DNA from 3 places in the Paenibacillus sp. GCM10027628 genome. Region 2 is predicted to be linked to each of the others. Evidence: riboswitches for the same ligand, from Rfam matches in the RefSeq annotation. Region 2 holds a riboswitch; each other region holds the start of a gene.
The links. A riboswitch is a leader RNA that binds a small molecule or an ion and turns the genes downstream of it on or off. The one in region 2 is predicted to bind ZMP and ZTP.

Region 1: it holds a riboswitch for ZMP and ZTP, as region 2 does, so the genes downstream of both, rpiB (ribose 5-phosphate isomerase B) here and ACFQZT_RS11425 (bifunctional 5,10-methylenetetrahydrofolate dehydrogenase/5,10-methenyltetrahydrofolate cyclohydrolase) in region 2, are expected to answer to the same signal.
Region 3: it holds a riboswitch for ZMP and ZTP, as region 2 does, so the genes downstream of both, ACFQZT_RS20315 (DJ-1/PfpI family protein) here and ACFQZT_RS11425 (bifunctional 5,10-methylenetetrahydrofolate dehydrogenase/5,10-methenyltetrahydrofolate cyclohydrolase) in region 2, are expected to answer to the same signal.

Annotation. Positions count from the first base shown of each region.
Region 1 is NZ_JBHTHA010000016.1:17,189-27,398, reverse strand. It holds gene atpB (F0F1 ATP synthase subunit A) at 1-240, opposite strand, end outside; gene ACFQZT_RS15450 (ATP synthase subunit I) at 274-657, opposite strand; gene ACFQZT_RS15445 (AtpZ/AtpI family protein) at 654-878, opposite strand; gene wecB (non-hydrolyzing UDP-N-acetylglucosamine 2-epimerase) at 1,089-2,225, opposite strand; gene upp (uracil phosphoribosyltransferase) at 2,261-2,890, opposite strand; gene ACFQZT_RS15430 (serine hydroxymethyltransferase) at 3,118-4,368, opposite strand; gene ACFQZT_RS15425 (TIGR01440 family protein) at 4,424-5,029, opposite strand; gene rpiB (ribose 5-phosphate isomerase B) at 5,049-5,507, opposite strand; ZMP/ZTP riboswitch at 5,612-5,692, opposite strand; gene ACFQZT_RS15415 (low molecular weight protein arginine phosphatase) at 5,779-6,369, opposite strand; gene ACFQZT_RS15410 (manganese efflux pump MntP) at 6,459-7,022, opposite strand; gene ACFQZT_RS15405 (L-threonylcarbamoyladenylate synthase) at 7,134-8,228, opposite strand; gene spoIIR (stage II sporulation protein R) at 8,274-9,029, opposite strand; gene prmC (peptide chain release factor N(5)-glutamine methyltransferase) at 9,744-10,210, opposite strand, start outside.
Region 2 is NZ_JBHTHA010000010.1:58,656-68,865, forward strand. It holds gene ACFQZT_RS11390 (DMT family transporter) at 1-48, shown strand, start outside; gene ACFQZT_RS11395 (glycoside hydrolase family 18 protein) at 102-1,517, opposite strand; gene csaA (chaperone CsaA) at 1,632-1,961, opposite strand; gene ACFQZT_RS11405 (MmcQ/YjbR family DNA-binding protein) at 2,066-2,431, shown strand; gene ACFQZT_RS11410 (transposase) at 2,540-2,653, shown strand; gene ACFQZT_RS11415 (RNA-guided endonuclease InsQ/TnpB family protein) at 2,865-4,001, shown strand; gene greA (transcription elongation factor GreA) at 4,166-4,633, shown strand; gene ACFQZT_RS11425 (bifunctional 5,10-methylenetetrahydrofolate dehydrogenase/5,10-methenyltetrahydrofolate cyclohydrolase) at 4,695-5,531, opposite strand; ZMP/ZTP riboswitch at 5,587-5,666, opposite strand; gene ACFQZT_RS11430 (SDR family NAD(P)-dependent oxidoreductase) at 5,740-6,480, opposite strand; gene ACFQZT_RS11435 (LysR family transcriptional regulator) at 6,606-7,484, shown strand; gene ACFQZT_RS11440 (PAS domain-containing protein) at 7,481-9,304, opposite strand; gene ACFQZT_RS11445 (LLM class flavin-dependent oxidoreductase) at 9,390-10,210, opposite strand, start outside.
Region 3 is NZ_JBHTHA010000029.1:47,663-57,872, reverse strand. It holds gene ACFQZT_RS20355 (HesB/IscA family protein) at 1-56, opposite strand, end outside; gene ACFQZT_RS20350 (aspartyl-phosphate phosphatase Spo0E family protein) at 157-336, opposite strand; gene mqnE (aminofutalosine synthase MqnE) at 656-1,756, shown strand; gene ACFQZT_RS20340 (NAD(P)/FAD-dependent oxidoreductase) at 1,805-2,869, shown strand; gene ACFQZT_RS20335 (YuzB family protein) at 2,876-3,130, opposite strand; gene ACFQZT_RS20330 (NifU family protein) at 3,228-3,473, shown strand; gene ACFQZT_RS20325 (hypothetical protein) at 3,690-4,271, shown strand; gene ACFQZT_RS20320 (hypothetical protein) at 4,307-4,882, shown strand; gene ACFQZT_RS20315 (DJ-1/PfpI family protein) at 5,583-6,182, opposite strand; ZMP/ZTP riboswitch at 6,242-6,324, opposite strand; gene ACFQZT_RS20310 (SDR family oxidoreductase) at 6,375-7,160, opposite strand; gene ACFQZT_RS20305 (Cthe_2314 family HEPN domain-containing protein) at 7,174-7,884, opposite strand; gene ACFQZT_RS20300 (DMT family transporter) at 7,915-8,871, opposite strand; gene ACFQZT_RS20295 (UbiD family decarboxylase) at 8,868-10,210, opposite strand, start outside.

The DNA.
Region 1 (10,210 bases), on a different contig from region 2:
CCCCAGTGCAATAAACCCTTTACCGTGTTTGGATCCAATCGTGCTTCCGATAATGCCTTCTACAAACTCAATCGTCCACTCCATGAAGTTTTGCAATTTCGATGGATTCGTTACCGATGCTTTGCTTGCACCTGCAATCGCTAGAATCAATACGATCACAGTGGTAATTCCGATCATCATAAGTGCTGATGCGTCGAAGTGAATGCCTAACCACGTAAACTCTGGTGCATGATGTTCCATGTTTTCCATTTTCACCCCTTTCATCGAATGGAATTACTTCTGAGACTTTCGAATAGAAAGAATACCCAGTACGAGTGTTGCCAATTGAACAAAAAAGTATCCAGCGATGGTCGTCGTTAATGCGATATGCTGTGGATACCGGACGGCAACCAGTCCTGCCAGAGCCGCAATCGCTGCTCTTGTCAGAAAGCCCAAGGTGACCTTGCGCCCCTTCTGCTCTATAGCAGCTGCCGCCATCTTGTTAATCTTCCAGGCGAGGAACCTCGCATTAATCATGCTGGCTATAGAGCCAAGCATCAGTCCTGCAAAGTAAATCCTGTAGTCAACAAGCAGAGCCCAAGCAGCCAAACAAAAGGATAGAAAGAAAAGAAAAGCATTTTGAACCGTTTTCAGAGTGGCTGAAAAGTCATCCATCATAGCCCTCCGTACTGCTTAATCATGAAGTAAATGCTAATGATTCCGGTTACAAGGCCAAGCAGGAACCCACCCAGCAACCAGAGCTGCCCGCCCAGTGTATGACTTAGCCATTCGCCAAACCAATAGCCGGCTAGCAAACAAACGACGAGGTCAATGCCAATTGCACTGGTTAACGCTGCGGCTCGCCAAGGATTATCCTTCTTCGGATCTTGTCGTTTCATAGCATCCTCCTGGGAGTTGTTCCAATAGGAACACTAACTCCAACGAATCCTCATTCATTGTATCGAAGCCACGCAAGGTTTGTCAATTGAATGAACTTCAATCGTTCGTACCAGCAAAACGCCCCAGAGCCTTGTGGCTCTAGGGTTTGCGGATTTCCAAACCGAACAGTTGAACTGTACGCTGTAGCGTTTGTCATGATTTTGTCACGGTTAGAACGCGTCAGGACGATTAGGGGTCTTACCAAAATGGTGAAGAATGGCTTGAACGATACGCTGGGACGCTTTTCCATCCCCGTAAGGGTTGGCGGCTTGGCTCATTTTGTTGTATAAATTTGGGTCTGTCAGTAGCGCGCGCGCACGGTTATAGACCGTCTCCTCATCCGTACCGACAAGCTCCAAAGTACCTGCATCGATCCCTTCCGGGCGTTCCGTCGTATCCCGCAATACGAGAACGGGAACTCCGAAGGATGGCGCTTCTTCTTGAAGACCGCCGGAATCGGTCAGAATCATATGAGCGTGCGGATAGAAGTTGTGGAATTCGAATACATCAAAAGGATCTACCAGCTTGATCCGTGGATGGTTGCCCAGAATTTCATGGGCGGGTTCTTTGACTGCCGGACTCGGATGCACCGGATAGACGATCGCGATGTCGTCAAACTCATCGGCAATGCGACGAACGGCACGGAAGATCTGGCGATGCGGCTCTCCCTGAGCTTCACGGCGATGCGCTGTCATTAGGATCAGCTTACGCCCAGCCGCCCATTCCAGCACCGGATGATCAAAGTCTTTTTGTACGGTGTATTGGAACACATCCGTAACCGTATTTCCCGTTACATAGATACGGGACTCCGGCTTATTTTCCTTGCGGAGGTTGTCGGCCGATTGCTCTGTCGGCGCAAAATGCAGATCCGATAGCACACCGGTCAGCTGGCGGTTCATTTCTTCCGGATACGGGGACATTTTGTTCCACGTGCGGAGGCCCGCTTCGACATGACCCACTTGAATTTGCTGCATAAACGCGGCATAGCTGGCGAGGAACGTTGTTAACGTATCCCCGTGCACGAGGATAAGATCAGGCTTCGCCTCCTGGAATACAGGTTCCAACCCTTGAAGAACGCGAATCGTAATCTCGTTCAAGGTCTGGCGGTCCTTCATGACGTTCAAATCGTAGTCAGGCGTAATTTTGAAAATATCCAGCACCTGATCTAGCATCTGGCGATGCTGCGCTGTTACGCAGACGAGCGATTCTATATGTTCAGGGTGCTTTTGCAGCTCCAAAATGAGCGGAGCCATCTTGATAGCTTCCGGTCTCGTTCCGAAGATCGTAATTACTTTCAAACGTTCCATCAGTTTCTTCTCTCCCTTTAAGCGGTTGTTTAAACCTATTTGGTGCCAAATAAACGGTCCCCGGCATCGCCTAGACCAGGCACGATGTAGCCGTGATCGTTCAAGCAATCGTCTACGGCAGCTACGTAAATATCGACGTCAGGATGCTCGTTTTGCACGGCTTTGACGCCTTCTGGCGCAGCGATCAAACACATGAGCTTGATTTGCGTGCAGCCTCTTTTCTTCAGCACCTCGATCGCTGCATTCGCAGAACCGCCTGTGGCCAGCATCGGATCGATGACGATCAGCTCCCGCTCCTGGACATCCGTAGGCAGCTTTACATAATACTCGACAGGCTGAAGCGTCTCAGGATCACGATAAAGACCCACATGCCCGACTTTTGCTGCAGGAATCAACTTCAGCACGCCGTCTACCATCCCGAGACCAGCGCGTAAAATCGGAATCAAACCGAGCATTCTTCCCGATATAATGCGGCAATCCGCCGTCGTTACCGGCGTTTTCACTTGAATATGCTCGAGTGGAATATTTCTCGTAATTTCATAAGCCATTAAAGTCGCTACTTCGTCCACGAGCTCACGAAAATCTTTCGTTTTCGTATTCTCATCCCGAATGTATGTAAGTTTGTGTTGAATGAGCGGATGATCGCAAATAAATACTTTACCCATGTTGTTCCTCCTAAGAGTTTTCGATAAAACTTGCATCGTAAGTGTAAGCATTAACGGTTTCAAATACCTTAACGGCCAAGCAAACCTTGTCCATTATATCATATGTTATCCAACTTATCTTCTGTAGAACCCAAAGAAAGGAAAGAAGAGCAAAATTATCATCACTCTCTCTTAGATAAAATGAAAAGACCGGCTGCGAGAGCCGGCCTTTCCGCTAAATCCAATAATTAATAAGTCAAACCTGGGTAGATCGGGTATTGTGCCGTCAAATCTTTCACCATGCCGCGAGCTTTATCCAGAACGGCTGCATCGCTAGGGTTTTTGAGCGTCAAGCCGATCACTTTCGCGATGGTTTTCATAGCTTCTTCGCCCATTCCGCGGGATGTGATCGCCGGTGTACCCAAGCGAATACCGCTTGTTACAAACGGGCTTGTCGGATCGAAAGGAATCGCATTTTTGTTCGCGGTAATGCCGATCTCATCAAGTACGTGCTCCGCATCTTTACCTGTGATGTTCAGGTTGCGCAGGTCAACGAGCATCAAGTGATTGTCCGTACCGCCGGAAACAAGGTCGATGCCTTCAGCTTGCAGAGCAGTCGCCAATGTTTGCGCGTTGTTGATCACTTTTTGCGCGTAAGTTTTGAACTCAGGTTGCAGCGCTTCGCCGAAGGAAACAGCTTTAGCTGCAATAGTGTGCATCAATGGTCCGCCTTGGGAACCAGGGAATACCGCTTTATCAATCGCTGCCGCCCAAGATTTACGGGACAGGATCATACCGCCGCGAGGACCGCGAAGCGTTTTATGCGTTGTTGTTGTAACAAAATGTGCGTGAGGCACTGGATTCGGGTGCAGACCCGCTGCAACAAGACCTGCGATGTGCGCCATGTCAACGAAGAACAACGCGCCCACATCGTTAGCGATGGAAGCCAGCGCTTCGAAATCGATCGTGCGCGGGTAAGCACTTGCGCCCGCTACGAGCATGCGAGGCTTATGTTTGAAAGCCGCTTTGCGGACATCGTCGTAGTCAATGCGGGAGTCTTTTTCGCTGACGCCATAAGCCACGAAGTTGTACAAGATACCGGAAGCATTCACGGGGCTGCCATGTGTCAAGTGACCACCGTGCGCAAGGTTCATACCAAGTACGGTATCGCCAGGGTTCAAGGCTGCCAAGTAAACAGCCATGTTCGCTTGTGCGCCGGAGTGAGGCTGAACGTTCGCATGCTCAGCACCAAACAGTTCTTTCGCGCGATCGCGCGCAATGTTTTCCACGATGTCTACGTACTCGCATCCACCGTAGTATCTTTTGCCTGGGTAGCCTTCTGCATATTTATTCGTCAAAACCGTACCCATTGCTTCCAATACCGCTTGGCTTACGATGTTCTCGGATGCGATCAGCTCGATTTTGTCGCGTTGACGGCCGAGCTCCAAATTCATAGCTTCCACAATTGCCGGATCTTGCTTTTTCAAAAAGTCTGTCATGAGTAATTCCTCCCAATTTTTATAATCAAATTTGATCTTTATCAGACAAATCCGTTTAACAATCTTCGTTCGGTGCCGCCTCAAGATACCGTTGATCAGCCGTTTCTGCCGTGTAGACAGCCCTTGTACCGCCAATCAGCTTTGGACGTGTATAGGCCATGGTTACATACGCATGACCAATCGAGCGCACGGGCGGTCTGGCCGGCACCGCGACACGACGCAAGTGCATTCCGATCAGCGTGCTGCCAATATCGATGCCTGCGTGCGCCTCAATCGTCTCCACGACGACAGGCTGCGTAAAGTGCCTATATGCATAGGAGGCCATCGAGCCCCCCGCCTTCGGCACAGGAATAACCGATACCGGAACTAGAAGCGGATATCGCGTGAGCATCTCCTCTTCGACGACGAGCGCGCGGTTCAAATGCTCGCAGCATTGAAATGCAAGATGCAGCCCGAACTCGCGGCTTATGCGCAGTGCGGTTTGAAAGATGGGCTCAGCCGCATCCAGCGTCCCCGACGTCCCGATCCGATGTCCGAGAATTTCGCTCGTGCTCGTGCCAACGACAAGGATTTGCCCGGGCCGAAGCCCACCGACCCCAATCAGCTCCCGCAGATTTGTTTCAACCGCTCCAGCGATCGCACCGAGAATGGAATCCGTCATAAAAAGCCCCTCCCCGTAATTAAGGATGAATGGCGAAACGATCTTCGATGCTTTTCACTTTATTAATCCGGTTTTGATGACGCGGGCCTTGCGAGAATTCGGTTTCGAGCCAAATTTTCACGATTTCCTCAGCAACCCCGGGTCCGATAACCCTCTCACCCAGCGCAAGTACGTTCGTATCGTTGTGCTCACGAGTCGCTTTAGCGGAGAAGAGGTCACTTACCAGCGAGCAGCGGATGCCCGGAACTTTGTTCGCGGCAATCGACATGCCGATGCCCGTTCCGCAAATCAGAATCCCTTTATCGGCTTCGCCTGCTACGACTCGCTCGCACACTTGAAGCGCGTAATCGGGATAATCCACAGAATCCGCGCAGCTGCACCCGAAATCTATGACTTGGTGACCCATGGATTCAATAAAAGGAATGATGACATCTTTCAAACGATAGCCTGCATGATCTGCGCCTAATGCAATTTTCATGAGTAAAACGCTCCTTTGCTTGTTCGAGTTCGACCCTCCTATTATATCCCAAAGCTCACCAGAAAACGAAAAAAAGAGCAAGACACGCGAAGAAACACGTGTTGCTCTTTTGCCCAGGCGACCGGCCGTATAGCTCGATGCTCCATTGTGGTTAGTCCCACTCGTCGCCAGTTACATCGAGTCTTGATCAATATGTTTATTTTAGCGCATTCTGCTTGGCCTGTAAAGATGGATCGAGCGGATCCGCTCAGACACCAAGAACGCCTACCAATTAGTTGGATCCGCCTAGCTGTCTGCGCATTTTTTCGATCAGCTTATCGAGACTGCGTCCAATTTCTTCAGCCGTTTGCCGGTATATGTCCATCGATCCGCCAAAAGGATCTGAAATATCATAATCCGGAATCGAATTTTCCAGCTTAAAAATGCGGCTTCTTTCTTCGACGGAAATGGCTTGTGAAAGAGCTTGCTTGAGCTGTAGTTCCGTAACGAGCTGCTCCCGCTCCTCAATCGCTTGTAAAATAAGAGGATCGTCTTCCACATACTCTTTAAGTGTAAATGTTTTATCAACTGCATTAGGAAAACGTTGAATCACAGAGCGCTTATGGCCGACCGTCATCGTCAAAATCAGATCCGCCCATTTTACTTCGGACTCCTGAATCGACAGCGAGCTAATCTGTTCGTCGAAGCCTGCTTCCTTGAGAATCGAAGCGCTATTGCGGGATATCGGTCCCCCCGTCATAGCGGAAACGCCAGCAGAACGAACCTCAGCCGCAAGCCCCTCTTTGTGCACCCTGATACGCAGCAAACCTTCTGCTAACGGACTGCGGCACGTATTTCCTGTACATACAAATAGAATTCGCAACTTGAGATCCTCCTTAGAGTTTTCCGTTAGGAAAACTTTCTTCGTAATCATGTGCTGAGTTTTGCGATAACACTCCGTAAACTATTGTATCACAGTAAAAACTTGATCCCAAACGCCAGCAAAATGAGTCCGCCAAACGCCTCGCCGTATTCGCCAACCCATCCGCTTACTCGTCTTCCAACGAGCAGCCCGGCTATAGACATTAAACCGCCGAATGCCCCAAAAATAAGCACCGTTAGCAAAATATCCGTGGCAAACATCCCGAGCGATACACCAACGGAGAACGAATCAATGCTTACACTCAGCGCAAAAATCGTTAAACCCCAGATCGTCCGATGATCAAAAGATTCCGTTTCTCCACCTCGAATGGAGCTGTAAACCATATGTGAACCTAGCAGAATAAGCAAACAACCGCCTGCCGCAGTGGCTACATTGCCGAGAAGCGAGCTTACATAATGCCCCATAAACATGCCCATTAGAGGCATAAGAACATGAAAAATACCGATGACGATACTTATTTTTAAAATATCCAACAAACGAACGCCCTTCATCCCGATGCCGATTCCCAGAGAAAAAGCATCCAGCCCCAAAGCGATCGCCATAATTATAATCGTAACAAGCTGCCCAATTCCTATTGAAGATGATGCGAGCATGCGCGATCCCCCTGTCCACGTGTTCTATCCCAACATATGCGGACAAACAGGGAAACATGCTAGCTAAGAGTCTGTCAGGTTAATGACGCGAGAAAATATCAGACAGACTCCTTAAACGCGTACAAGCCGATAACCGGCCGCTTTGCGCAGACGATTCATAATCGCAAGTCCAATTCCCGTCTCCGGGCAAGCCTCGGCAGCAATATAACGGATGCCTTCTTCATCAAAACGGCGCAGTGCCGCATACAACTCCTGTGCAATCGACTCAGGTCGAGACAAATAGCCGCATGCGATAACAAGATCCGCATGGTAGCGTGAAGCACGTTCTTCAAAAGTAAGAATCCCTGTGGACTCTCCACGAGCTTTTGCTGCATCAATATCACTTTGAATCCAATGAGTGACTTCGTCTTCATGCTCACCATGCACAATATGCATGTAGCCTTGCGGAGCGTAATGGGTATATTTCATGCCGGGCGCACGTGGAGTTTCTGATTTATGCACATCTTCCCGCTCCGGTTCATGAATACGAATATCCGGCAGAACGGATTGCAGTTGTTCGGCCGTGATACCCCCAGGACGCAAAATATAAAGCTCCCCGTCTACAAACTGAATGACCGTCGACTCTACCCCAACTCCTGTAGCCCCACCGTCTACAAGACCGCCAATCCGTCCTTCGAGATCTTCTCTCACATGGGAAGCAAGGGTCGGACTAGGGCGGCCTGAACTGTTGGCGCTTGGCGCTGCTACCGGACATCCGGCTTCCTGCAGAAGACGAAGCGCTACGGGATGATCAGGAATGCGCACCCCTACCGTGGATAACCCCGCGGTGACTAAAGGCGAAATGCCGCCTGTTTTTAAAGGCAGCACAATAGTTAAAGGTCCGGGCCAGAAAGCCTCCATTAATTGACGATGGTTCGAATCGAGGCTGTCTGGCGCTATCACTCCCGGCAGCTGCTCCCTATCCGCAATATGCACGATCAGCGGATTATCCGAAGGCCGGCCTTTTGCTTTGAAAATCTTCTCCACAGCAGCCGTGCTAGAAGCATCCGCTCCAAGTCCGTACACCGTCTCCGTCGGAAAGGCAACCGTTTCTCCGTCTCGGAGAAGCGCAGCTGCCTCTGCAATCGCTTGATCAGCCAAACGAAGCTGTTCTTCAGATGCTTCCGAAACATCCACTTTCCAATATTGGGTCACGATGGATTCCATCCTTACATTCTTTGATTCTCTATAAGTACAGATGCCGATCGCCCATTAACTGAACCAAGAAACAATTTTCTTAATCATTTCCCAGATGAAAAACTTCACCTTAGGCTGGGCATCGGCAGCTTGCTTTTGGTCTTGATCGACAGTCGGCGATTTTGCACTCGTTTGCTTGCTGCCGGATTTAACTGGTTGCGCGGATTTGCTGTCTTTTGCAGCCGGTTTTGCAGATGCGGCAGAATTCGTTTGGTCTGTTTCAGTTTTTGCTACAACGGCCGCCGTCGTAGCTACCGCTTCGCCGGATACCGAATCTACGAAGCACAAAGGAGGGAACAATACGCACCACCAGTTTTGACCTTCACCACTGCCGATAACGACGCGCAGCGCTTCGTAATCCCCTGCCGGATAAACTTCATTTCCATACATTTTCGTAGGGAAGGGGACTTTACCGAGTTCGACTGTATGTGAATAGCTATAACCGCGCTCTTGTATCATTTGTCCAACTAAAGCATCAAACTCAGGCAAGTGTGCATTCACAACTGCCCTTGCTTCATCCAGTGTATGCGGACCTACAACCCACTCCTGCATCCGGGCTATTATCGCATCCCGAATCTCTCGTTTCAGTGCTTGATCCGAGGCAGAGTCCGAGTTTGCGAGAATACGTAAACGAATCGATTCTTTCGGAATCGTAGGCGACACAACCGCCGCATTCGTGCGGTTAGAATCCCAACAAGCGATCATTACAATAAGTGCAAAAGCTACGAATAATAAATGTTTGAATGAATGACGATTGGCTCTCTTCACCATTAGGAAAAGCCCCTTTCCCATTGCTTCTACCAACCAGTATGGGCAAAAAGAGAGAGGGCTAAACCTAGTAATCTATTTTTTTGATAAAAAAATGATAGAGTCTGCTAGAGAGCTTGTTATTGGACGCATGTATAGGGTTAATTGTGCAAAACGTTTATGCAGAAAGGATGCAGGGAGACCTTAAATCGGTAAAAAAGCGTTAACGCCTCCCTTTTGGGAGAAGGCGTGACTTTAGCGCTGAAAAACAGCGTTAACGCCTCATTCTGCGCCCACTTCGGACGAATATCAGGACCGTAAGGCGGTAAAACAGCGTTAACCTCTCCATTTTGCGAGAAGGCGTGACTTTAGCGCTGAAAAACAGCGTTAACGCCTCATTCTGCGCCCACTTCGGACGAATATCAGGACCTTAAAGCGGTAAAACAGCGTTAACCTCACCTTTTTGCGAGAAGGCGTGACTTTAGCGCTGAAAAACAGGATTAACGCCTCATTCTGCGCCCACTTCGGACGAATATCAGGACCTTAAAGCGGTAAAACAGCGTTAACCTCACCTTTTTGCGAGAAGGCGTGACTTTAGCGCTGAAAAACAGGATTAACGCCTCATTCTGCGCCCACTTCGGACGAATATCAGGACCTTAAAGCGGTAAAACAGCGTTAACCTCACCTTTTTGCGAGAAGGCGTGACTTTAGCGCTGAAAAACAGCGTTAACGCCTCGCCTATGTGACCTCACGCACACGAATGGCGATGACGTGGCGGTCAATCCCCTGGAGATCCGGTACGAACCGGATCTCGTCCCAGTCGGCGGCGTCCCGCAGCATCGCCGCCACAGCCTCCGCCTGCCGGATGCCGACCTCGAACCCGACCATGGTCGGGATTCGCGGCAGCAGCGGCAGCTGCAAAATCATCCGGCGGTACAGGTCGAGTCCCTCGACACCGCCGAATAAAGCCGTGTGCGGCTCATACAGCCGCACCTCGGGCATCAGCGCCGGGAGGTCGGCATCGGGAATATAGGGTGGGTTTGACACCAATATATCCGGCGCCAACCGGCGCTCGATGTAAGGCTCGAGGAGGTCGCCCTCGAGCCACTCCACACGAGCAGCAACGCCGTGCCGCTGCGCGTTCAAGCGAGCCATCTCCAGCGCCGCCGCGGAGATGTCGCTCGCCGCCACGCGCCACGCGGGGC
Region 2 (10,210 bases):
ATCAGTTTGATTATCTCAACGGTCATCGGTTTGAAGCTGATCTCGTAGTTAGCTATGGCGGGTCAGCCTACCGTTTGTTCCTCAGCAGGCTGACCCTTCATTCAGATAATTTTGCGTACATGAAAGTTATCTTCGAGCAATGCCCAATTTTGCGGAAACGGATAACCCAGTACCCAATAACTAACCCCTCTAAGGTTGTATTCCTTAATCAGATCAAATTTGGCCTGTGCGCTTCTCGCATCCTCAAACCAGACTTCGTGCGTACGTCCTTGATCATCTGAATAACGATAGGTCGGCGTTTGGGACTTCTGGTCGTATTTGATCTCCGCCCCATGCTGAACAGCCCGACGTACAGCTTCTTGCATATCAAACGTCTCTGCTTGCTGTCCTTTCACATGCGGAATTAGCCAGTCACGCGCATATAACTGAAAGCCCATAAATATTTTATGTCTCGGGATAACCGTGACTGCATAGTCGAGGACGCGTCGTATTTCATTGATAGGCGATATGGCCTGAGGAGGACCGAACCGGTATCCCCATTCGTACGTCATGAGCACGACAAAGTCGACAATTTCACCATGGGCGGCGTAATCGTGGGCTTCGTAGAGCAGACCCTTCTGTTCTGCGCTAGTTTTGGGGGCAAGGGCGGAGGATACGAAAAAGCCTTTCTCATGCAGCCTTCGGACAGCAAGTCGAAGAAATTGATTATAGGACTCGCGGTCGGCCGGAAACACATTCTCGAAATCGACATTCAAGCCGCGATATCCTTTGTTTTCCATGATGGCCAAGATGTTGGTCACCAGCGTATTTTGCAATTCGGGACTGGATAAAATGGTATGAGCCAGCTTCGACCCCGCTTCCGTAGCAGAGAAGTTGGTGATCGACATGACCGGGACGACATGTTCCGCATATGCGGCTGCAATGATCGGTTGATCATCAACAGGCGACAGGCTCCCATCGTCCTTCATCCGATACCCGAAAGGACATAAATAGGTTAGATGCACCCCGTCCTTCCGGACTTGCCTGGCAGCTGCCTCGCCGAATACGTTTGTATACCCATTGACATCAATGGTCATTTTGGGTTTCTCGGGGATTACCAGATTTTGACCCGGATAAATTTGTCCTGGATCGGCAATCCCATTGGCTTGTGAAATCGCCTGTACCGTAACGCCGTAATGGTGCGCGATCGCCCAAAGCGACTCACCCGGCCGTACGGTATGGTAGAAGACCGGAATGACTATTACTTGACCCGGCGTAATTTGTGTGACATCCGATATGGAATTTGCTCTGGCAATTGCCTCTACGCTGACTCCGAAACGACCGGCAATCGTCCCCAGTGTTTCTCCGGAACGTACCACATATTCGGGATAAGGCTGCGGGATAAGCAACGCTTGACCGATGACTAAACGATCGGGTTCGCGGAGCTCATTGATTGCAATAATCCGATTGGCGTTCACGCCATAGCGGCTGGCAATCAGCCACAGACTTTCCCCTTTTTTCACCACATGAATTTGCACGGTTTGACCTCGCTCTCGCCGAAACTTCTATAGGTACATTATTCCGCTAATGTCTCTAACGATCTAGGCGAATACCCAATATCAAACCTCAGAGCACTCATTCTGCAAATTCAATTAAGCAACAGGGGTGCCATTAGCAACAGCAGCATCCGGTTGCAGGAGCACGACGTCCCCTTCTTCCGGCGTCCCTCCCAGTACGAGCACTTCGGATTTGAAGCCGGCAATTCGCCTGGCAGGAAAGTTGACGATGCCCACAACCTGTCTGCCCACTAAAGTTTCTGGGTCATACCTTCGCGTGATTTGTGCGGACGAGGATTTGATGCCTAGACTGCCAAAATCAATCTCAAGCTTAATAGCCGGTTTTCTCGCCTCGGGAAAAGGTTCCGCTTTAATAATGGTGCCGATACGCAAATCTAATGCTGCAAAATCTTCAAAAGTCGCCATAAATTCTCCTAAATAAATGATTTTTACCATATTGTAACACCATTGGTTGTTGAACTAAAATTGATCGTAGTAGATGAGCAAAATGAAAGAAGGTGTTCTGTAGCATGAATCACGAACAATTAATTGATCTGGGCCTTAGTTATTTGGGGACTAGCCTGCGCTATCCATTCGACCCTGATCTGCCGGTACTTTTTGTTCAGGAAAAAATGTTTGCCTTACTGGGCAAGCAGCAGGGTGTGGAGAGCATCAACCTGAAAACGTCTCCGGATGAGGCCTGGCTGCAACGCGAAACGTATCCCGGATCCGTCATTCCCGGATACCACATGAACAAACAGCATTGGAACACCGTAATACTCAACGGTACTGTGCCGGACGACGTCATCAGTACGATGGTAAGAGAGTCTTATCGGCTTGTTGTCGCTAAATTACCCAAGGCTGACAGAGATTGGCATATTCCATTTTCTTCCTAAGTTTCACTTTTCGGGGATACAAGGGCAAAATATAGCACCGCATTCAATACATTTGAAAATTAACTTGGTTCTGGTAGACTATCTGTATGACAAAAGAAAATATATAGCATACAAGAACATGCGTTTTACAACGTCAATTTTCACATCGTTTGGTCGGATAAGTATCGCCGATCTGTTCTTTCAACAGAAATTGAAAACTACCTTAAAGAATCGTTCCAATAAATTGCTCAAGATAAAGAATTTGAAGTGGTCATGATGGAGATTGGTGAAAAAGACCATATTCAAATAGCTCCTTCCTATATTGTCAAAATGTTAAAGGGTATCTCTGCAAGAGAGATTATGGGATGGACACCTCTGGAACAGCAGCTTTTTCATTGAAACTGGACAAGACATAAAGAAATACATCGAAAACCAAAAAGAAAGGAGACGGCTAATGCAGCGAACCTATAAATTCCGTCTGTACCCAACCAAAGAAGAGCAACAGAATATTCATTTTGCATTGGAACGTTGCCGTCTCCTCTATAATCGCTTGCTCGCAGAGCGAATCGTTGCCTATAAACAAACGGGACTGAGCTTAACATACTACGAACAAAAAGCAACGTTGCCAGTGAGAAAACGGTACATTCCTGAACTCAAAAACGTCCATTCTCAAGTCCTTCAAAATGTTGTGGAACGACTGGATAAAGCGTATCAAGCCTATTTCCGTCGCATCAAAAACGGCGAGAAAGCGGGATTTCCGAGATTCAAGCCTGAAAGTCAGTACAACTCCCTTACCTACCCGCAAAGCGGGTTTTCCATAGAAGGAAAGCAACTTAAGCTTTCCAAGATCGGAGATGTGCATATTAGACTTCACCGGCAGCCGCAAGGAACCATCAAGACGTGTACAATTATGGTCAGGAATGGTAAATATTATGCTTGTTTTTCTTGTGAGGTCGAGAGTCAGCACCTTCCAGCGTCAGAAAAACAGATTGGTATTGACCTGGGCGTGTCTCATCTTGCTGTAACATCCGACGGTGATCGGATCGTGTCGCCAAAATTTCTTCGTAAAAGCGAAGAAAAGCTGAAACGAAAGCAGCGTGCGGTTTCGAAGAAAAAGCGCGGTTCAAACCGTCGCAGTAAAGCTGTACGCGACCTAGCAAGACTGCATGAAAAAGTAGCCAATCAACGTAAGGATTATGCTCATAAAGAATCCCGAAAACTGATAAATAAATATGGATTCATCGCTTTCGAGGACTTGAACATACAAGGGATGATCAAGAACCGTAACCTGTGGGCAAGTGCATCTAGCCAGGGCTTGGATTACAATCAATCTTTACGTCTCACCAAAAGCATTGCAGATAGTGGGTGGAATCAACTTGTTCAATTCGTGGCGTACAAGGCTGAAAGTGCCGGGCGTCAAATTGTGCAAGTGAATCCATCGGGCACATCACAACGATGCTCAAACTGCGGTGAAATCGTCAAAAAATCACTCGCTGTTCGTATCCATCAGTGTCCTTGTGGATATGTAGCAGATCGCGATGAAAATGCTGCCATTAACATTTTGAAACTAGCCTTGAAAAACGTATCGTAGCCAGACCAATCAAATCAGGCTAGGAACTAGCCTTCAAGGAGAGACGAGGTTACGAGTCTCGATGATCTGAGAAGCTCTCCAGTTCATTGGAGAGAGGTTCACTGTAGAATAGAGGCAATAAAGGACGTTTACAAGAAATGTACCATGAATTAGGAGATGTAGAAATGTCAAACGATGAAATTATTTTAACCCCAGAAGGATTGGCGAAATTAGAGCAGGAACTTGAAGAATTAAAAGGGGTTAAACGCAGAGAATTAGCCAGCCGCATTAAAACCGCGATCAGCTATGGAGATTTGAAAGAGAACAGCGAATATCACTCGGCCAAGGAAGAGCAGGGCTTCATGGAAACGAGAATTTTATCCATCGAAAGAATGTTAAAAAAGGCCCGTGTCGTTCAAAACACGGATACGTCAACCGTTCATGTCGGTTCAACCATCATCCTTAACGATATCGAATTCGCCGAGAAGATCGAATATCGACTCGTGGGTCCTTCCGAAGCCGATGCATCGGAAAATAAAATCTCTTACGAAAGCCCGATGGGCAGCGCGTTGCTCGGTAAGTCCGTGGGCGATATCATCCATGTAGATGCACCGATGGGAATCATCAAATTCGAGCTGCTTGAAATTAAATAACTGCATCATTCCGTTAAAAACATAAAGAGGCATACTGCGATCTGGCAGTATGCCTCTCCTTCTATGCTTGTTCAGCTGCATCTACCGTATGCTTCAACAACATCGCGATCGTTACCGGACCGACACCGGCCGGAACGGGCGTAATGGCGGATGCTTGCATAAGGCATGCTTCGTAATCGACATCACCTACGTTTCCCGGATTATACCCGGCATCCATGACGACTGCTCTCTTCTTAATCCAATCTCCTTGTATAAACTTAGGCTTGCCGACAGCAGCGACAACGATATCTCCTAAGCGTACAATTTGATCCAAATTCTTCGTTTTGGAATGACATGTTGTCACGGTTGCGTTGCGATTGAGCAGCATAAGGGAAACAGGTTTGCCCAATATGGGACTGCGGCCAACCACAACGGCATGCTTGCCTTCAATGGGAATCCGGTAATAGTCCAGGATGGCCAAGATTGCAGCCGGCGTACAGGAAGGATAAGCGGCTAAACCGAAGGCATTTTGAGCAAAACCTAATGTAGTTACGCCGTCCACATCTTTTTTAAGATCAATGGCTTCAAAAGCAGCTCTTTCATCGATGTGCCCAGGTACGGGGTGCTGAAGCAGGATGCCATGAACTTGGGAATCCTCGTTCAACTGACGAATCACCTCGATCAATTCAGCGGTCGTTGTTTGCGCTTCTAAATATACGCGCTTAGAATCAATACCAAGGCGTTGGCACGCATTTCCTTTCATACGCACATAAGTTGCCGATGAGGGGTCATCCCCCACTAATATGGTGGCAAGGCACGGTTTGATCCCCTTTTCAGCTAGAGCCTCAATCCGAACTTTTAATTTCAATTGAATGTCATCCGCCACACGTCGGCCATCCAAGATGAACGGGTTTGTCATTGTCTCATCATCCTTTCTGTTATGAAAACATAAAGAGGCAAGGGGATATTCCCCTTACCTCTGCCCAGGCGTACGGCCGTTATCTCTATATGCTCCCCCATGGTTGCCCATGCTCCGCCAGTCACATATAGACAATCTGTTATATTTATAGTAGCAGTAATGGCGAAGAGTATCAATGGGTCGTTCATCTCCGCCAACCGTTCCGCCGCTACAAGGTCTGTCCGCTATCCACGGTAATGACCTGACCTGTTATCGCTTCTTGTTCCAGCACTGAGCAAATGAATTGGGCGATATCTTCGGGCGTTGCAATGCGCTGCAGCGGCAAATTAGGGCTTAATCGTTGCATCTGCTCCTCCCGGCCTGACCACCATCTTGTCGCGACGGCTCCCGGCGCCACACTGCACACTCTGATTTCCGGCGCCAGTGCGCGTGATAGCGATTTGGTAAGTCCATGCACCGCAGCTTTAGATACGGCGTAAGGCAGTGAGGAGCCCACTCCGGTTATTCCCGCTATGCTGCCGACGTTCACAATGGCACCTTGCTTACTTTTCTTCATCCAGGGAGCAACGGCTCGCGCGCAGTTAAACATCCCTTTGACATTCACTGCGTACAGCTCATCCCATACGTCTTCCGTCGCGGCCTCCAGGTCGTCCAAAGGGATGTGGCGGGTGATGCTGGCATTATTAACGAGCAGATCGACTGTCCCAAATTGCTGAACAATGAGCTCGACCATGTTTCTTACTTCCTGGTCTTTCGAAACATCGGCTTGAATCGCGATCGCGCGCCCGCCTTCGCTTCGGATTATTTGTACAGTTTCATCCGCGTCAGAAGCGGACCGTGAGTAGTTGACTGCGACGATAGCTCCGCGTTTCGCTAGAAGCAGGCTGGTCGCCCTGCCGATTCCCGTACCGCCGCCAGTAACGAGAGCTACTTTATTGGTCATATCCATGATGGATCACTCCTTGTCTGTGTATGGTTCAATGTTAGTTTATATCGCGGCTATCCTTTTGTATAATTGAATTAATTAAACATCGAATTCAATATTATTGATCTTGATACCAGAGGTGACCCAGGATGGATCTTAAAACATTGAAAACCTTTCAACTGATCGTGATTCACGGAAGTTTTAACCGTGCAGCCGAAGCCATGAACTATGCCCAGTCCACCGTCACGATGCAAATACAGAAACTGGAGGCCGATCTTGGCGTTCAATTGATCGAGCGGGGGAAAAAAATCCGCTTAACCGAAGCGGGCAGGCTGTTTCACGAACAATGCGTGCAAATTGTAAAAGATCTGGAACAATTGCAAACGAGTATGTCGGATCTGCAGTCGGGCGAAACGGGGCACATCCGGTTAGGTGTCACCGAGCCCACCGCCAGCTATCGATTGCCAGGCATATTACAAAAATTTCTGGCTCAATTTCCCAAAATACGTATCTCCGTAGATATTGCGAGTACGCCAACATTGAGCGAACGACTGCTCCGCGGAGAACTCGATCTTGCGCTTTGTTCGGCGCCGGATCTTGCATCCGATCTTTATTTTGAGCCGCTCTTTATCGAAACGTTCGTGCTGTTGATGCCGGAGAAGCATCCGCTTGCCCAAAAGGATGCCATCCGGCCGGAGGATCTCCGGGGTCATCGATTGCTCATCACATCGGCCAACTGCCCGTACCGCAAAAAACTTGAAATTATTTTGCAGGAATCAGGCAGAGCTCCGTTAGACTCTATGGAGATCGGCAGCATGATGGCTTTGAAATATTATGTCGAGAGCGGGTTAGGCATCGCACTCGTGCCGAAGATTAGTTTGAATCCCGCTCCTTCAGGAACTACAACACGCATATTGCAAAGTAACAGCATCGACATGGCTTGCGGTATCCTATATAAAGCTGCAGAACACCCCTTGAAGTTGGCCTGCGCAAACCTATTTCAATTCATCAAACAAGAACTTCTTTAACAATCAGAATGGCAAGGGAGCTCAATTTCTACAGTGGTTCCCTGATTGATTTTACTGCGTATGGACAATTTGCCGTTATGAGCTTTCACAATTTGTTGACAAACCATTAAGCCTAGGCCTGTCCCTTTTTCCTTCATCGAAAAAAACGGTTCTCCAAGCTTTGCCAGATAATCCTCCGGAATGCCGATTCCATGATCTTCGATACAGATCAATGCCGTCTCTTCATCTAGTTGCCTTAACGAGATTTGCACAATGCCGCCACTAGGCATGGACTCGATCGCATTTTTAATAATATTCATGATGACCTGCTTGATTTGATTCGGTTCGCATCGAACGGGCCGCATTTGCATCTCTACAGCCAATTTTAAATTCACGTTGAACAAGAGCGCCTGAGGTTCCATAAAATGCACGACACTCAGAACTAAAGATTGGAGTTCATGCTCCGTATAGATGACAGAATGGGGTTTGGCGATGGTCATAAATTCATTCACAATGTAATTAATCCTGTCCAGTTCATCCAGCATGATGTCAACATAATCAGTGTTTCTAGCCTTCAACATTTGTGCGAAACCTTTCAACGATGTTAAAGGATTGCGAATTTCATGGGCAATTCCCGCAGCAAGCTGGCCGACGATCGCAAGCTTCTCCGATGTCCGTACATACTCTTCCGTCTTCATGCGTTCCGTCATATCCCGAACGACGCTTTGGATTACGGGGGAACCCATCTGCCTGTGTACATAGATGGATGAGATTTCAACATCAAGAATGACGCCGTCCAGCCTTTTCATCTTATACCCTTTAAATTCAAGAAAATCGTCTGCTTGCAGCGATTGATTTAACCGGCTGATAATCGCCGCATGTTCCTCAGGCAAGAAAAAATCAAGAATATGGCGATTAATGATCTCTTGATCTGTATCCCCCTTAAAAAGTCTGCTGCCAATATCGTTGACGAATTGAATGATGCCATTACAGTGCAGGACGATCGGTTCAGGTGAAAGCTTTAACAACCGTCGGAACTGGTTTTCGCTTTCAATCAGCTTGGACTCCGCCCTTTTACGGTCCGTCACGTCCCTGAATAATAATTGCACAGATACACTGCCCTGAAATTTAACAGGAACCGCCCGGACTTCTACATCAATGGCCTCACCGTCCAACCGTATGAGTTTAATCTCGATCAGTTCGGAGGCCTTACCTTCTTGGAGCTGCGTTTGAACCTGCTTGGTTAAAGTTAAATACGCCGGATGAATAAAACGGAATACACGTTTTCCGATAAGCGCTTCGGAAGACGCAGCACCGACGAGCCTGGCCGCTGCAGCATTGGCATAGGAAATGCGGCCATTCGAATAAACGACGATCGGTTCAGGCGAGCATTCAACCAGCACCCGGTATCTCTCTTCGCTCTCTTTGAGCTCTTCTTCCGCTTTTTTCCTCGGGGTAATATCTCTTTCAATCCCTACAAATGCAACAACCTTGCCATTCTCATCCTTTAGTGTTGAAATGGTGACATTCGCAATAAAGCTGCTGCCGTCTTTGCGCATTTTCAAACTTTCTTGATTCGAGAACTGTTCTCCGGCTATGATTCGTTCATAAAGGCGGAATACATCCTCTTTGCATTCTTCAGGTGTCATTGGCAACACCTTGCCAATCACTTCTTCCCTGGTCCAACCATGCAATTCTTCAAATCCTTTATTAACCTCTATGACTTTCCCTTCCAAATCAACAACCACAATGCCGTCCGAAGTCAGATCCATGAATGAGTCCATTAATTGCTGGGCTCTCAACTGTTTGATTCGTTCAGCAGATGTTAACATTCTGTTCATTGGATTCACCATTCCGGCCATCAAATTCGAGTCATGTTAACCATTTAGACCTTAGCTGTCAAATTTCCTTTTTTTAAATAAAAAATTATTTAGGATTACGACTCCAAACTGTGCTGGGAATTTCACGCCGCAGTACCGGCGCCACTTCAGCTGCGAACCGCTCGATTTGCTCGCGCTGCTCGGCTTCGCTGAGTCCATCCACACTTATGCTAAGCACTTGATGCCCAAAGGCCTCATGGTAATTCAAGATCTTCTCAATGACACTATCCGCACTGCCAACCAGGATGGGGCCGTTTGCGATGTTATCATCGAGATCTTTGAATGGCGATTGGTTATGCTGTGCGGAGGCTGTCGCTTGAAAGGCTTTATAGTAAGGACTAAAGCGCTTGATTGCCTCCTCCTTGGTGTTCGCTAAATACAAGCTGCCCGCGCCTGCTCCGACGATTGCAGTCTTGGGATCATGGCCATAATAGGATAAGCGTTCCCGATAGTGATCGATAAGCGCTTTGTATTTAGCTTGCGGATGAAAGGTATTGGATGAGAAAATCGGTTCGCCATATCTCGCAGCCAGCTCTGTAGAAAGCGTGCTGGATGCGCTGCCATGCCATACAGGGATGGGTTGTTGAAAGGGTCTCGGCTCCGTGGTTACGTTCGTCAGAGACGGACGATACTTTCCCTGCCAAGTGACATTTTCCTCATTCCACAATCGTTTGAGCAGCGAATATCGTTCCGCAAGCGATTCCCATTGCTCCTCTTCCGAAATGCCGAAGAGCGGATAATGGCGCGGGTCATTGCCTTTGCCGATAATAAGCTCCAGTCGTCCATTGGAAAGATGATCAAGTGTGGCGTAATCTTCAGCCACGCGTACGGGATCGAGAACGCTTAAAACCGTCACCGTGGTCAGCA
Region 3 (10,210 bases), on a different contig from region 2:
TCAGAAGCCAGCAGCTCCTTGATTTTGTCGCAAGCTGATTCACTAATGGTAATCATAAGGAAATCCCTCCTTTTGTAAGCCAAAGCGCTACATAACGCTCCTCATCAGTATACTCCTATTCGCAGCATTGCTCAAGGGCAGTACCACAGCTTACGCTTATTGGTTGCGTCTCATTGCATAGTATTGCAAAAGAAGCTTGTCCAATTGTTGGCTGCATTGCTGCACTTCAGGATGAAGAAAGCCATAGGCGTTACCTAAGATAACCATCCGGTCGCGAAGCTGTTCGATTTCTATATTCAATCGTTCCTGCGGCTCAGTCACGAAAATAGTCAACACTTTTATAATCACCTTTTGCGCACGTTATCACATTGGAATAGTATACAGGAATATGGCAATATTGGGAATATGTTTTGTTACAATATGTAAATCATTTCCGGAAATGTGTCGATTGTCGGTTTATCGCCACGTATATATTGCCCGTCCCATTTCGTAGGTTTATAATAGGATGGATTGCTTGCGCGTTTTTTTGATTAACAGGCGAACTTCTGAACGATAGGGATTAAGGGTTCAGAGAGCGGCTCGCCCGACAGAGCGCATTCGCTTCCTATGTTGTCGAATGCGTCCATTTTGTATGGACAAAAAGGAGGAATTCAATATGAGCCTTATTATCACAGATCCGAATAAACGGATGGCTGAAATCGCTGAGAAGGTCGAACATGGCGAGCGCTTATCGCTCGAAGACGGGCTATTTTTATATCAATCGGACGATCTGCTAACCATTGGTCAATTAGCAAACAAAGTGAATACGCGGATGAACGGGAACAAAGTTTATTTTGTGCAAAATATGAGCTTGTATTTCACCAACGTATGTGAGGAGCACTGCGCGTTCTGCCATTTTCGCCGCGATGAGGGTGAGGAAGGCGCATATACACTTACCCCTGATCAAATGCTGGAATACGTGGCTGAGAACTACTATCCGGAGATTCGGGAATTCCATATCAGTCAAGGCCATAATCCGCATTTGCCGTTCGATTATTACGTCGATTGCATTCGCCAGCTGAAACAAGCATACCCTGATGTTACCATTAAAGCTCATACTGCGGCAGAAATTGAATTTTTCTCTCGCATTAGCGGGCTTAGCTTCCGAGATGTGCTGAAGACCCTTATGGATGCCGGCTTGTCCACACTCCCTGGAGGAGGCGCGGAGATCCTTACGGAACGCTATCGCTCTAAAATGAAAGTAGAAAAAGCATCGTCAGAGGAATGGCTCGACGTGCACCGGAACGCGCATCAACTTGGCATGAAAACCCATGCGACGATGTTGTACGGCTCGATTGAGACGTCCGAAGAGCGAATTCGCCACATGATGCTGCTGCGCGAGCTGCAAGATGAAACAGGCGGTTTCCTCGTCTTCATTCCGAATTCGATTCAACCGGCCAGCAAAAATGCCGGGCTTAAAAAGCGAGTTCCTGCGTTCGATGAATTGAAAACGATCGCGATCAGCCGCTTGATGCTGGATAACTTCCCGCATATTAAAGCCTATTTCATTAATATTGGTACGAAACTGACCCAATTGTCGTTCACCTTTGGCGCCTCAGACGCTCATGGCACGATTGTTAAAGAGCGCATCTCTCATGCGGCAGGAGCTTTATCGCCGGAAGGTCTGACGCGCGATGAACTTGTCTGGCTCATCAAAGGCGCAGGTCGTGTCCCTGTTGAACGCGATACCTTTTATAATGAAATCAAGGTTTATTAGTCATACTAACCATAGAGATAAAGAAGATCAGAAGGGATTAAGGGCGCAATGAAAAAGTTTGTCATTCTTGGAGGAGGTTATGGCGGTCTGACCATAGCCTTGAACATGCTGGAGAAAGAACTTCCTGATGATACGGTGCTGGTACTCGTGGACAGAAGCCCGTTTCAAGGGCTGAAAACTGAGTATTATGCGCTGGCATCAGGTACGATCGCGGAAACGCACATTCGTGTTGCTTATCCGGTAGACCCGCGATTAATTCTTACCTACGGCGAGGTCACACAAGTAGATCTGACCAACAAGCAGATTCTATTTGCGGACAAAGAGCCTCTTTCTTATGATTGGCTGGTCATTGGTCTCGGCTGTGTTGACAATTATCATGGCATTACTGGGGCGGAAGAACATTCTTACAGCATCCAAACGCTTACCCAAACTCGCAATACCTATCAACGGGTAAATGATATTGCACCATATGGTCAAATCTCAATTATTGGCGGTGGCCTGAGCGGTGTTGAGATGGCGGCTGAGCTGCGCGAGAGCAGACCGGATTTAAATATCCGCTTGATTGACCGCGGTCCGAGCCTGCTCTCTTCTTTCCCCAGCAACTTGCAACAGTTCGTCCGCGAATGGATGGTCGAGCATCATATTGAGCTGCGTCCGCAAGTCTGTCTTGTTCGTTTGGATGGCGGAGAGCTGTATAACCAAGAAGAAATCATCAAGACCGATGTGACCATTTGGACTGCAGGCATTCAGCCAGCGCCAGTTGTGCAAGCTCTTAATGTCCCAAAAGACAAGCAAGGTCGCATCCTGCTAAATGAATATCATCAAATTCCAGAGCATCCGGAAGTGTTCGTTGTAGGCGACTGCGCCTCGCTGCCGTTCTCCCCGAGCGCGCAGGCCGCTCAAGCTCAAGGCAAGCAAATTGCAGAAGCTATGCATGCGATTTGGAAAGGCGACACGCCGCGACTTGGCAAAATCAAGCTGCGTGGAACATTAGGCTCCCTTGGCAAAAAAAGCGGCTTCGGCATCATGGGCAAACGCACGCTGATGACAGGCAAAATCGCCCGCGCGATTAAAAGCGGCGTTTTGTGGAAGTCCAAGCGCCATTTTGGATAATCGTCATCAATCACCTAGAAGATCATACATGGCTTCAATCTCCTTAATCTTCTCGATGATTTTCGTATGGAGCTCGTCTGCATTCGCAGCAGCAACGATCTCGCCATTCAGCAATGCGTAAGGTTCCATGTAGCATTGACCGCAATTTCCGAGACAGCCGTATTCAATTACGTCATAGTCCGGATTTTGTTCCAAAGCCTTCATGACTTTATCAGTTCCATGATGCATATTGCTCGCACAAAATTCTATAATAGGTCTCATGTTAAAATTTCCCCTTGTGTTCTATAGATTCTAGTTGAAAACCATTTTCATTTAATCGGTATTGTACTATAATAAAATAAGAAAGGAGATGAATCAAATGTCCGAAAGAACAAAAGAAGCGATTTATGATGAAGTCCTTGAGGTTTTAGATAAACTACGTCCTTTTCTCCAACGCGATGGCGGTGACGTTGATCTGGTTGATGTAGAAGATGGCGTTGTTAAGCTGAAACTGATGGGTGCATGCGGCAGCTGCCCAAGCTCAACAATCACGTTGAAAGCTGGTATCGAAAGAGCATTGGTTGAAGAAGTAGAGGGCATTCAAGAAGTCGTACAGGTATTCTAATCGACTATTCCATAAAAAAGAGCTTACCACATGGTAAGCTCTTTTTGCATTTTCTGATAATTGACGGATAAAGCCTAAGGATCGTCCCGTAGTATAAATAATATTTTTAAAAGATAGTCATATGAACAAGCTCCTAGAAGAATATTTCATACATTAATTTGAATCATAATGGATAAAAATGGAATTTTTGTGGATATGGAAAGGAGTTGAACAGAGGTGTCTCATCAATTAAATGAGCGGTTATTGAAATGGTATGATTTTAATGAGTTACCCCTTGGAGTCACTTACAATATCGCTTTTCCACCTTCACCTGCTTCCCAAAATGTTATCTCAGCTATTGTCATGGAACAGATCAAATCAGATGACCGTATAAATCTGGAAGCTTCCATTCAATGGACGGTAACCTTAACCGGAACGACGACGACTGAACCGGGACCTGTTTTTCAGATCCTTGCTTTTCAGCAGGCAACCTTTCAGATTTGGCGAGACAGTATTGGCAGTTTAGGCACATTAGTTTGTCAATATTCGGATACCGGGGCTTTCGGCACTTCGGGCCTTATTCCAGGGCCTTCGACTACTGTCACCGTAGTAGCACCAAGTACTTTCACAACGGATATTACATGCACGGATTTTAACGTTCCAAAAGGGACGCATTCCTATTTTTTAACAGTTACATTACCGTCCGTAAACGCATCTGTCGCTACGGGAGGGGCAAGTATTGAAAATCTCACAGCAAGAGCCATATCTCCGACCGTTACTGGATGGAGTTTTGAGGGCTATGTCATTGATAATAATTAAGTAGACAATGGAATCGAGAAAGGAGCATGATTGAAATGGCCAAGGAAAGATTGTTAAAATGGTACAATTATAATGAATCATCGCTTGCTGCTATACAGAACATACCATTTCCTACAACAGCAGCAGCACCAATGACAATTGCATCATTTCCATTGAAACAGATCCATACAAACGACCGTATCAGCCTGGAGGCAACTATACAGTGGACTGCATCTTTAACAGGGACAGCTGCTAGCACTGGACCGGCAGCCTTCTTTTTAATATTAGGTTATCAGCAAGCTATCTTTCAATTCTGGCGCGATAGTATCGGTACCCTAGGAACTCTAGTCTATCAATTCACGACTACAGGAGGATTTATCTCCTCTGGTTTCGCTGCAACAAGTTCAGTCAACATTGTAACACCTAATTCAATTACAACAACCATTAGTGCTACAGATATTAATGTTCCAAAAGGAAAACATACGTATTACTTAACGGTTGCAATACCTGCGACAAATCCTTCAGGTGCTGTTGGGAGCGGAGTCATACCGCCTACAGCCGCCAGTTTAGTCAATCCAACCGTTGTTAATTGGCATACCGCAGGCTTTGTAATCGATGAAAATGGAACCTAGAAGTAATGAACAGCCCAGGTATCTCAGGATACATGAAATATGCCGTTTGATCCAGGTATTGTAAGCGTCGGGTCTGCAAAGCTCTTTACAATCCAGTTCTTGGAGATACAAAGGAGTCCTTAGGGACTCCTATTTAAGAGAATCACAAGATAGAACGACAAATAGCAGTCCTCAAGGACGCTTATTTTGCATTAGGATCTCATGTATCAAGCTCATCCAAGAAAATTAGGAGTCTCTAAAGACCGCTATCCGAAATGTTCAGGCTCATTTGTCTCGGATAGCAGTCTCCAAGGACGCTTATTATTTACAGATAGACAGATCACATGCTCGCAAGGAAGAGGCTCTTCCCAGTTCTTAGTTGTCAAGCACCGGCATCTTGCTTCAACTGCATAATCATGAGAAAAACCGTCAGAGAAAATCCCTGACGGTCCTTTTTCGTGTAATCCATACATTTGTTTGCGACTTATGCGAAAATTAGCTATGGTATCTGCCTGCTTCAAATCTGTAACGATGGAAAACATCGCTGTTCACTCGTTTCCATTTACTTTTACGTCTGGAACGCTGTATACCATCGTTAACGCATCGATCACGTCACTTAGGGTCGAACTCGTTTAGAAAGGTGAGCCACACGACCGCTCTTGAAACTTATACTTTATAAGACCAAAAACCTTGTCTTTCACTTTTTTCAGGAGGATCATCCTTAATTGGGCATCTGGTAATCCTCCTGCAGCTGTCCAGTCCGATAATAAGGATAATCCATGGAATCTTGAATCTTCCGTACTGTCTCAGCATCCGTCAGCAGCTCCAACACATAAAGGCCCAGATCAATTGAGGTAGCGACACCTCCTGCTGTGATAAGATTACCATCCCGTACGATGCGTGCCGTGACAACCTCCTTGCAGTAAGGCTTTAATAAATCGTAAGCCGGAGGATTCGTGGTTGCTCTTTTTCCTTCCAGAAATCCCGCTGCGCCCAAGAGAAGAGCGCCTGTACAGACGCTAACCTTATAAGGAACATCTCTGGCTACTCGAATCCAGCTTACGAATTCCTCGTTAAAACGCAGCGATCTGGTGCCTCGGCCTCCAGGAATGAATATGAGATCATAGGAGGACAGATCAGGTCTGATGTGCTGAATGTTCATCGATATGCCCAGTTCATCCGATATTTGTTCGGATAGGGCACAAAGATCCCATGTGACATCCTTGTTGAGACCAAGGAATTTCATTCGTGTAACGGCATCATAGAAGCCGACGAAATCCAAGGTTGTCATTTGATCAAACAGGATAAAAGCCATTTTCATTAGAAACACCTGCCTTATGGGATGTGGGTCAAACAAAAAAAGCATCTGATCAATGATCAAACGCTTGCCCAGGCGTACGGCTTATGAACGATGTGCTTCCCCATGGTTATGCTCCATGTTTACGCCAGTTACACATCATATACGGATTATTTTCATTCTAATGGGTAATTCCAAAATTTTCAAGAAACTGAATTAATCTTTGCGCTGCTTAAGTACCGGCAATGTTTGAATCGGATCCAAGCCCCCGGAAATGTCCATTATATTTCCCGTAATAAAATCAGATTCTGGCAAACATAGGAAGCCAATCACCCTTGCCACATCTTCGCCCGTTCCAGGGCGTCCTACCGGCGTTTCCCCGTCAGCTTCCTGACGTGCTTCCTCCATCGTACGCTCCTTGTTGCGGCCGCGAATATCTCCAGGGCAAATCATATTGACTGTAATGCCATTAGCCGCTTCTTCCTCAGCCAATGTCTTGGTGAAAGAAACAAGTCCTACCTTGGCAGCTGCATAAACAGCACGATGCGTCCATCCCCTCGCCTCAGCAGCTTTTCCAAAGCCAAAGTGGATGATACGGCCCCACCGACGCTCTCTCATCATCGGCAGAACCAGATGGTCGAGTTCCATTACACCAAGCAAATTACCGCGTGTCAAATATTCGATCTCATCCATTTGATAGTCGGCAAAAAAACGTCGTTCTCTGAAAAAAGGTCCGGCGTTGTTGACGAGAATATCAATGGGCCCAAGCCCTGCGTTCGTCTCATCCACCATCCGGACGATGTCCTCCCGCTTGGCTACATCGCCTTGCACAGCCATACTCCGAACGCCGAGCTGTTCCAATTGCTTGACCAGCAGTGACGCTTCCGCTTCACTGTTGACATAATTGACCGCGACATGGCAACCTTGATTCGCGAGCCTGATCGCCGTCATTTTCCCCAAACCTTTGGCGCTTCCTGTAATCAGAACCGTTCGGCCTCTCAAATCCATGTTCCTCTTACCCCTTTGCATCGCTTGCCGTAATGTAACTAAAAGCTACTGTTAAGGTTCGGCATACCATGTCAAATCCCTCCTGCAGATCGTTAATATTCGATCTTACATTTTCAACATGAATGTGTTCGCCCGGCACTGGCTCTTGTTGCATCAGGTCATCCAACATCTCAGCGTTAATATAATGAATTTCCATATTCCGCTGGTTGCGCAGCCGGTCGAGGGGAGCTTTATAATCCATTTTCAAATTGTAGAGCTGATGCTCAAGAGGACCGTGGATATGGTGCTCATGCATACGACGAAGCACGGTAAAATATGAAAAACGGGATTTCACGGTTTCCGTCTTCATTTCAAACAAATCGTTCATAAAGGTCCCCAACTTGTCGAGGATCGAAAATAGACGGATAAAGGCATTTTTATAAAAATAAACAAAACGATGATAGTCTTCCAGTTCGAGCGGATTCATTTCCTCCAGAAAAGCTTTGCTTATATGTTCCGCATAACGCTCGCAGCAATACTTGCTTTGCTCCAGCTCATCAAGGGCGTCGAGAAACCCTTTGCTCCAGATCGCGAGCCGATGGTGTCGCTTATAAGCTGAAGTCTGATGCGTTCGCTCATTCGCTTCTAACGACCGGATATAGCTTCTCACCGCATTAACTGCTTCAAGCAGTAAACCGCTATCCTTTCGTTTAGGCTCGTTAAACAAGATGCGCAGCATGGGTCACACCCCCTTCTGAAAAGATGACGGCTATAACGTTGCAGTCTGTTCGTTTAATGCAGTTTTCTTCACCGTTTGGGTCCGGTCCCGCTGCACCAAATACATAGCGGTTAGAACGCCGGCGCCACCTATACATTGATAAAGCGATATCGATTCATGCAAGATAAAATACCCTGCAATAGCTGCAGTAACGGGCAGTAAATAGCCATACGCGGAAGATTTGAAAGGACCGAGACGCGCAAGGCTCCAGTTGTGAATCGAGAAGCCGAGCGCCGTTGCCATAAGTGAGGTATAGATCAGGCTCATCCATCCTGTTGCTGATATGGCTGCAAAATAGGCGGCATCCGCCCGCCATAACACGAAAGGCAGCAAGGATAATGCGCCAGCCGTCATCTCCAGTGAAATCAGAAGCGGCAGCGGGTAGCGAAGGACGAGCCGGTTCATCCCGATGAGATAAATCGCCCCCATCACACTGCGCATCAGTAACAGGATATCTCCTCTCATCGTGTCCGCACCAAGATGAAAGCCATTGGCCCCGCCCGATACAATGATAATCACACTAAGCAGTGCGAGCGGAATGCCCACGAAGATGCGCCATGTCAGCTTCACTTGCCGAGCCAGCAAGGCGATAACGACGGTGATGACAGGCATAAAGCCACGCCCCAGGACTGCGCCATTCGCCGAGTTGGAGAATTGCAGCGCATATTGCAGCATCGCCTCCATGCCAACCGCGTTAAGTATGCCCAAACTGCAAACCAGCATTAGATCGCGATAGGCAATATGAAGCTTCATCGTGCGCGAGCGATAATAGAAGTAAGTATAGACCCACAGCAGGGGAATCATACTCGCAAAACGCAAGCCGTTAAAAACAAGGGGATCCCACTCCCTGCCCCCGATTTTCATCGAGGTCAGGTTGATCCCCCAAAGTACATAGACGAGAACGAAACCCAAATGCGGGAATAATTTGCTTAACCGGTCCGAACTCATGCGAAATATTCCTTCCATCGCGAATCCACAAGCTCTACGATATCTTCGCGCGGGAACAACTCATCCGGATAACCCGGCTTCATGCGGGCATCAATGACGATCGGAAGCTCATAAGAGATATGATGACGATTGACGCTCGACTGCGCATACATATCTGTCGCAGGGTTGAAGCGCGTGAATACCGTCCACAGGAATTGGGTCTGGTCGTGCGCAATGCCGCTGGCATCGTCAACAAGAATGACGAGCGGCCATTCGGTCAGGCGGTTTGCGGCATTCGCCAGCAGTCGCTGCGGCAGCTCAGGCTCCGCAGCATAAGCTGCGCCGGACACGAGCAGACAACCGCCGCAATAGACGGCGATATCGTGAATCTCCGGCAGCTCGCCGGCGGTGTATGCTCTCGGCAGCTCGCGTACGGGATCGCCCGTGCCGAGCAGGACGGCTTTGCTGCCGTGGTTGAGCTTGCCGCCTGTATAGTCAAGCGTATCATGCGATGTTTTATTGAATATGAACAGATCTCGATGCGGATCGAATCGTTCCAGTACGGTTTCTAGCAGCTGGGTGAAGTTCGCCAGAACGACCGGCTGGTCCGTCACGACAAGGAATTTGGTCAGCGACAACTGGCCTTCTCCGAGAATCCGGAACGCCGTGCCGAGCGCTTCACGGCTATAGCTTTCACGGACGACGGCAGCTGCGAGCGGGTGGAACCCGGTCTCTGCATACGTCCACAGGTCTTTGACCCCTGGCATCGCCATCGGGAACGCGGGCTCGAGCAGTCTTTGCAGGAACTCGCCGAGGAAGTAATCCTCTTGGCGGGGTTTGCCGACGATCGTCGCCGGATAGATCGCGTCTCTTCGGTGCCAGACATGATTCACGTTGAATACGGGGAAATCATGGATAAGCGAGTAATACCCGAAGTGGTCGCCGAACGGCCCTTCGGGGCGTCTCAGATGCGGCGGGACGGAGCCGCATATCGCGAACTCCGCCTCGGCCACAAGGCGGTGCCCCCCATGGGGGTTGTCCACCATGGGGAGCTTCTGCCCGAGGATGAGCGATGCGAGCATCAGCTCGGGCAAGTGCTCGGGCACCGGCGCAATCGCCGAGGCGATGAGCGCAGGCGGCCCGCCGAGGAACACGGTGACGGGCAGCGCCTGGCCCAGCTTCTCGGCTTCGTGGTAATGGAAGCCGCCGCCTTTATGGATTTGCCAGTGCATCCCCGTAGTCCGGTCATCATAAACCTGCATGCGGTACATGCCCAGGTTATGATGGCCGCCATCAGGATGCTCGGTATACACGAGCGGCAGCGTGACAAACGGGCCTCCGTCCTCCTGCCAGCTTGTCA